DNA from 3 places in the Fulvimonas yonginensis genome. Region 1 is predicted to be linked to each of the others. Evidence: predicted binding sites of a transcription regulator. Region 1 holds the regulator's gene; each other region holds the start of a gene.
The links. The regulator sigma-54, encoded in region 1, starts transcription at its own class of promoters, with help from an activator protein. The targets are predictions, from matches to a motif close to TGGCACGNGCNTTGC.

Region 1 (2,263 bases):
ACCGAAAGCACCATGGTCAGGCCAAGGCACTTTTCGTCGAGGCGGGTCAGGCGATCGAGCTTGGACTCGGCATGGGCGCGCAACGCCGGGGTGACTTCGATCTGCTGGCCGGTGAGTTGGAACTGCATGGGTCGCCTCCTCTGGTACAAGCCGCCGGTGGGCGGCGGGTTCGCATGCCGCGGGGTTTCGGCATGCCGGTCTTTCGTTCGTATGGGAGCGTTCCGGCGGGTTGCAAGTGCGCTGTTCAGCCGGCGCGCTGGCGCTCGCTGGAACTGGGGATGCGCAGTGCCTCGCGGTACTTGGCCACGGTGCGGCGCGCGACCTGGATGCCCTTGCGGTTGAGCTCCTCGGCCAGCGCCTGGTCGGACAGCGGCTTGCGTGGGTCCTCCGCCTCGATGAGCTTGCGGATCATGGCCTGGATGGCCGTGGCCGAGGCGCCGCCGCCATCCTCGGTGGCGACGCCGCTGGAGAAGAAGTACTTGAGCTCGAAGGTGCCACGCGGCGTGTGGATGTACTTGCGCGTGGTCACCCGCGAGATGGTCGATTCGTGCATGCCGACTTCCTCGGCCACCTCGCGCAGGACCAGCGGGTGCATCGCTTCGGGGCCGTAGTCGAGGAAGGCGCTCTGCCGACGCACGATCGCCTCGGCCACCTTGAGCAGGGTCTCGGCGCGCGACTCCAGGCTCTTGATCAGCCAGCGCGCCTCCTGCAGCTGGCCGCGCATCCAGCTGGCATCCTCGCCACGCGCCTGCGCTATCAGGCTGCAGTAGTGCTGGTTGAGGCCCAGCCGCGGCTGGCAATCGGGGTTGAGGCTGACCTTCCAGCGGCTCCCGTCGCGGTAGGCGTAGACGTCGGGGGCGACGTACTCCACGGGCGTGGCGTCCAGCGCGGCGCCCGGGCGCGGGTCGAGGCCGCGGATCAGCAGCGCGGCCGCGGCGACGTCGTCCTCGCTGGCGCGCAGCTTGCGGGCGATCCTGGCCAGGTCGTTGCGCGCCAGCAGCTCGAGCTCGCCGGCGACGATCTGCAGCGCCAGGTCCCGGTGCGGCGTCGTGGCGTCGAACTGCTCGAGCTGTACCCGCAGGCAATCGCGCAGGTCCAGGCTGGCGATGCCGGTGGGGTCGAAGCGCTGCAACTGCCGGCGGACGACCTCGATCTCCTCCGCGCTGGCGTCGAGATCGGCCGGCAGCGCGGCCAGTACGCCCTCGAGCCCCTCGGACAGGTAGCCGTCGGGGTTGAGCGCGTCGATGATGACGGTGGCGATCAGCCGCTCGCGGGAATTGAACGGCGACAGGTTGAGCTGCCACAGCAGGTGTTCCTGCAGCGTCTCCGGCGCGGCGTTCTGCGGCTCGAAATCCTCGTCCGGGCGGGAGCCGGCACTGCCCGCGCTGCCCAGCGAGAAGTCGATCGGCGTCTCGGCCGGCGCATCGGTCTCGGCCCACTCGGGCGTGTCGTCGACGTCGTGGTCGACGCTGGGCGCTTCCGCGGGGGTGGCGGCGTAGCTCTCCTCCTCGCCGTCCGGCGTGGCCGCTTCCTCCTCCAACTCCAGCAGCGGATTGCTTTCGGCGATCTGCCGCAGTTCCGCTTCCAGCTCGAGCTGCGAAAGCTGCAACAGACGGATCGCCTGCTGCAGCTGCGGCGTCAGGGTGAGCTGTTGGTTGAGGCGGAACTGGAGCCCAGGTTTCATGCCAGCCATGGGGGAAGGACGTGGGGTCATCCTACCCCGGCGCTCGTGACGCGACCATAGCGGCCGCGGGCCGGCGCGGGCCTTGCGTCACAACCTGAATTCACGCCCCAGATACACCTCGCGCACCTTCTCGTCGGCGAGGATGTGCGCCGGGGTGCCGCGCGAAAGCACCTCGCCGTCGTTCAGGATGTAGGCGCGGTCGCAGATGCCCAGCGTCTCGCGCACGTTGTGATCGGTGATCAGCACGCCGATGCCGCGTTCCTTCAGGTGGCGCACGATGCGCTGGATCTCGCCCACGGAAATCGGGTCGACGCCGGCGAACGGTTCGTCCAGCAGCATGTAGCGCGGCTGCGCGGCGAGCGCGCGCGCGATCTCGACGCGCCGGCGCTCGCCGCCGGAAAGGCTGATGCCTTTCTGGGTGGCGATGTGCGCGATCTTGAGCTCGTCCAGCAGGCTTTCCAGCTCCTCGTTGCGCTGGCGCGCGCTCAGCCCCTCGCGCAGCTCCAGCACCGCCATGATGTTGTCGGCCACGCTGAGCCGGCGGAACACCGAGGGCTCCTGCGGCAGGTAGCCGATGCC
Region 2 (2,263 bases), on a different contig from region 1:
CCGCAGCCGGGTCAGGGTGATGTGGTAGGGCGACGGGTTATGCACCGTCACGGCATAGCCGGCGCCGTCGCGCGCGAGTTCGAACGTCAGCGTGTCGGGCGCCTTTTGGGGATCGGCGGTGAGCCCGGCCGGACGGTAGAACAGCTTCAGCCGCGAGCGGATCGCCAGCTGCAGGTAGTTGGCGCCCGCGTTCGCGGTGCTGGGCTTGGGCGGCACTTCCAGCACGTTCAGCCAGAACAGCGACTCGCGGTCGGCGGGCAGCGCCTGGTGGCCCGGGGTGAACAGGATGCGCAGGCTCTGGTCGCGGTGCGCCTCCATGCGGAACAACGGCGGCGTCACCAGGAAGGGCGTGTCCGCCCTGTCCGGGGTCGACTGCGCGTCGCCGGCATCGACCCAGGACTCGACCAGGGCCGGGCGGTCGGCGTCGTTGGTGAGGCGGACGGTCACTTCGCCGTCCTGGGCGGGAAACACCACCCGCGTGCCCGTGATGAGCACGCTCGCGTGCGCGACCGCCATGGACAGGCACAGGCCCAGCCACGCCGCGCCTAGCGTGCGGACCGGAATCTTCATCGGATACGACCTCGCAGGGGCGGCGGGCGGCATCCGGCGGGGCGCCTTGCGCGCGTCCCGCCGGAGCGACGCCGGACGCCTCAGTTGTAGACCATCGTGAACTGGACGCTGGTGTTCACGTTACCCGCGCTGGCGGCGCCGCCGTTGGCGATGTAACGCGCGCTGTACTGCAGGGTGGCGTTGCCGCTGCTGTCGAGGTTGGCCACCTGCGACTTCTGCGCGGCAGCGTCGGCGCCCTTCAGGTCGATCGCCGTGTTGTCGCTGTTCAGCAGCTGCACCTGCACGTTGCCGGCCGTGCCGGTGTTGGACAGGTTGCCGGTGGTGCTGTCGATGTTGCTGCCGGAGAAGTAGGTGCGCACCATGCTCAGCGCGGAATCGCAACCGGTGATGTTGATCGAGAACTGCTTCTGGCCGGCGGTGGCGCCGGCGCTCGACAGGTTGGAGGTCAGCACGGTCGGCAGGGCCACGGTGATCGCGTCGGGCGTGCCGAAGCTCTTGCCGTCGACCTTGCAGGTCTGGCCGACGATGGTGCCGGTGATGGTGATGGTGCCGTCCGGCGAGGAGTTGGACACCGCGTTGGCCGTGGCGGCCAGAGCGCTGCCCGACACGGACGCAGTGGCGAGGCCGGCGATCAGGGCGGCGGAAAGAAGGCGCTTGGACATGCTGTTTCCCCTGGAAAGTGCGTTTGACCAATGACGAAAAGGTTCCGGTACGAAGCCGGGCTTGCCGCAGAATCCGGTTCGTTCGCGGCGATACCGGCAGCCTCTGCCGGGCTGAGCCGTGACCGAATTGGCAAGCTTTGTGCCAAATCCATCACAAAACGGGCGGTGCGTTGATGGACAAGGCGCGGCGCCGAAATCCGGCCGGATGCGCCGTGCTGACGCACGGTGTACGCCCGGGTCCCGGTCTGCCCTTGTGCGTCACTTCTTCACATTGTGATCACGATCACAGTTTGCGCACTCAAGGTCCCGGACGCAAGGCCGAGAGGCGACATGTAAAGCACGCTTGACATGCCCGGTGGCGCGCCCCTAAGCTTGTGTCAAGTTTGCTTGACAGCTGCGCCACCAGGGCGTGGCCCGCAGGGGAAGAGGGGAGCCCGTCATGTCGCGTTTCGATGAACGGCAGTACCGCCGCCGACTCAGCCTGGCGATGGTGGCCTACATGGCCGCCATGCTGCTGGTCTGGCCGCTCAGCCGGACGGTGGGGAGCGTGCCGCTGAAAGTGGTACTGGCGGTCGTGCCGGTGCTTCCCATGCTGTACGTGATCGGCCTGATGGCACGACGCATCGGTGCCAGCGACGAGTTCGAGCAGCGGGTGCACCTGCTTGCACTGGGGGCGGCCACCGCGCTGCTGGGTGCGCTCAGCCTGATCGGCGGCTTTCTCGCCGCTGCGGGTGTGGCGCCGCTGGACGGCAGCATCCTGATCTGGGTGTTCCCGGTCGTCATGCTGGCCTACGGCGCGGCGCGCTGGTGGCTGCTGGTCCGCCACTACGGCGGCAGCGCCGCCTGCGAGGATGATGGCGCCCTGGTCTGGCGGCTGCTGCTGCTCGCCGGGCTCATGCTGATGGTGGTCGGGGTCGCGTGGTGGCGCGGCGGGCTGGACGATTTCCAGACCGGCCTGCTGTTCGGCATGGCGCCGGGCGTGCTCGCGCTGGCCGCGTGGATCGTCTGGCGGCTGGCGCGCCGTCGCGCCA
Region 3 (2,263 bases), on a different contig from region 1:
CGTGAAGCGGTGCGTGCGGATGTAGCCGAGCAGCCACTTCACCGCGGCGAAGGCGACGATGGCCGAGACCACGAAGCCCACGACCAGCGCGCTCCAGTCCTCGTGCGCGGCGCCGCCGCCCTTGAGCACCTTGAGCAGTTCGTAGCCGGTGGCGGCGTACATGGTCGGGATGCCGACCAGGAAGGCGAATTCGGTGGCCGCCGCGCGATTGCTGGTGCCGGCCAGCAGCGCGGCGAAGATGGTCGCGGCCGAGCGCGAGGTGCCGGGAAAGATGCCGGCGAGCATCTGCGCGACGCCGACGAGCACCGCCACCGGCCAGGTCACCTCGCTGCGCTCCGGGCGCCGCGCCGCCACCGCCTCGGCCCCGAGCATCCACAGTCCGCCGATCACCAGCGCCCAGGCAATCGGCGTGACCGTCTCGGGCAGCTTGAACCCGAGCTTGACCGCCACGAAGCCGAGCGCGGCCGTGATCAGGAAGGCCACCGTGAGCTTGGCCAGGTAGTCGCGGTTGGCCGGGTCGCGCCACTGCGTGAGCAGCTGCCACAGCCGCTTCCAGTAGATCAGCGTGACCGCCAGGATGGCGCCCGCCTGGATGCCCACGTTGAAGAGGTCCGAGCGCGCGCCCAGGCCCAGCCGTTCGGCGATCAGCAGGTGACCGGTGCTGGAGATGGGCAGGAATTCGGTGATGCCTTCGATGATGCCGAGCAGGATGACGCGAAGCAGATCGCTCACGAGAGCTCCCAGGAAGAAAGGTGCAGGCGAACGCCCTAGCTTACGGGAACGGCGGGAAGGCGCCGTAGAGGCCGCTCGGCGCAACGGCGGGCGCTTCACGCCCGGCGCATGGCTGGATGCCTATAAAGGCGTTGCCGCGTGTTGCGGCAGGAGGCGAGCCATGAACGACGACCGCATCGAAGGTACCAAGCACGAGATCAAGGGCGGACTGAAGGAGGTCGCCGGCAAGGTGACCGGCGACACCTCGACCGAAGTGTCCGGCAACCTCGAGAAGAACGCCGGCAAGGTGCAGCGCAACGTCGGCGAGGTCGAGGACGAGCTGGACGACGATCTGGAGGAGTGACGCCGACCCGCCTGATTTGCACCAATATGGGCAATCGGAAAGCCCATATTGGTGCCACAACACCCGGGCCGGGCCTGCGCGCGGCGCTACCAGGCCGTCCGGCGCCTGGCATGGGCATTGCTAAAGGGCTGCATCCCTTCGCCATCGCCCACCCGAGGTTGCCATGACCGCCCAGAAAGTGCTCGACCTGATCGCCGAACACAACGTCGAGTTCGTCGACCTGCGCTTCGCCGACATGCTCGGCAAGCATCACCACGTGACCTTTCCCGCGCACGCCATCGACGAGTCGACCTTCGAGGACGGCAAGATGTTCGACGGCTCCTCGATCGCCGGCTGGAAAGGCATCAACGAGTCGGACATGGTGCTGATGCCCGACCCGGAGACCGCCCACCTGGATCCGTTCTCCTCGCACACGCAGCTGATCCTGCACTGCGACGTGCTGGAGCCCTCGACCATGCAGGCCTACGGCCGCGACCCCCGCTCGATCGCCAAGCGCGCCGAGGCCTACCTCAAGTCGACCGGCATCGCCGACACCGCCTTCTTCGGGCCGGAGCCGGAGTTCTTCATCTTCGATTCGGTGCGCTGGCAGAACGACATGGGCCGCGTGTTCTACGAGATCGAGTCCGAAGAGGCCGCGTGGAGCTCGCGCTTCAAGTACGACGAGGGCAACACCGGCCATCGTCCGGGCGTCAAGGGTGGCTACTTCCCGGTCTCGCCGGTCGACTCGCTGGGCGACCTGCGCGCCGACATGTGCAAGGTGCTCGAATCGCTCGGCCAGAAGGTCGAGGTGCACCACCACGAGGTCGCCAATGCCGGCCAGTGCGAGATCGGCACGCGCTTCAACACGCTGGTGAAGAAGGCCGACGAGCTGATGACGATGAAGTACGTCATCAAGAACGTGGCGCACCAGAACGGCAAGACCGTGACCTTCATGCCCAAGCCGATCGTCGGCGACAACGGCTCGGGCATGCACGTGCACCAGTCGCTCAGCAAGGACGGCAACAACCTGTTCGCCGGCGAGCTGTACGGCGGCCTGTCGCAGACCGCGCTGTGGTACATCGGCGGCATCTTCAAGCACGCCCGCGCGATCAACGCCTTCGCCAACTCCACCACCAACAGCTACAAGCGCCTGGTGCCGGGCTTCGAGGCGCCGGTCATGCTTGCCTACTCGGCGCGCAACCGCTCGGC

Region 2: a site for sigma-54 is predicted at 1,363-1,377, ahead of WAT24_RS01725 (fimbrial protein). Genes of this name have one in related genera too.
Region 3: a site for sigma-54 is predicted at 1,182-1,196, ahead of glnA (type I glutamate--ammonia ligase). Genes of this name have one in related genera too.

What each region holds. Positions count from the first base shown of each region.
Region 1 is NZ_JBBBNY010000002.1:117,380-119,642, forward strand. Features, by position in the region: gene hpf (ribosome hibernation-promoting factor, HPF/YfiA family) at 1-128, opposite strand, end outside; gene WAT24_RS03590 (RNA polymerase factor sigma-54) at 245-1,684, opposite strand; gene lptB (LPS export ABC transporter ATP-binding protein) at 1,772-2,263, opposite strand, start outside.
Region 2 is NZ_JBBBNY010000001.1:382,580-384,842, forward strand. Features, by position in the region: gene WAT24_RS01720 (fimbrial biogenesis chaperone) at 1-570, opposite strand, end outside; gene WAT24_RS01725 (fimbrial protein) at 651-1,232, opposite strand; gene WAT24_RS01730 (hypothetical protein) at 1,672-2,263, shown strand, end outside.
Region 3 is NZ_JBBBNY010000001.1:37,029-39,291, reverse strand. Features, by position in the region: gene WAT24_RS00175 (undecaprenyl-diphosphate phosphatase) at 1-732, opposite strand, end outside; gene WAT24_RS00170 (CsbD family protein) at 893-1,075, shown strand; gene glnA (type I glutamate--ammonia ligase) at 1,239-2,263, shown strand, end outside.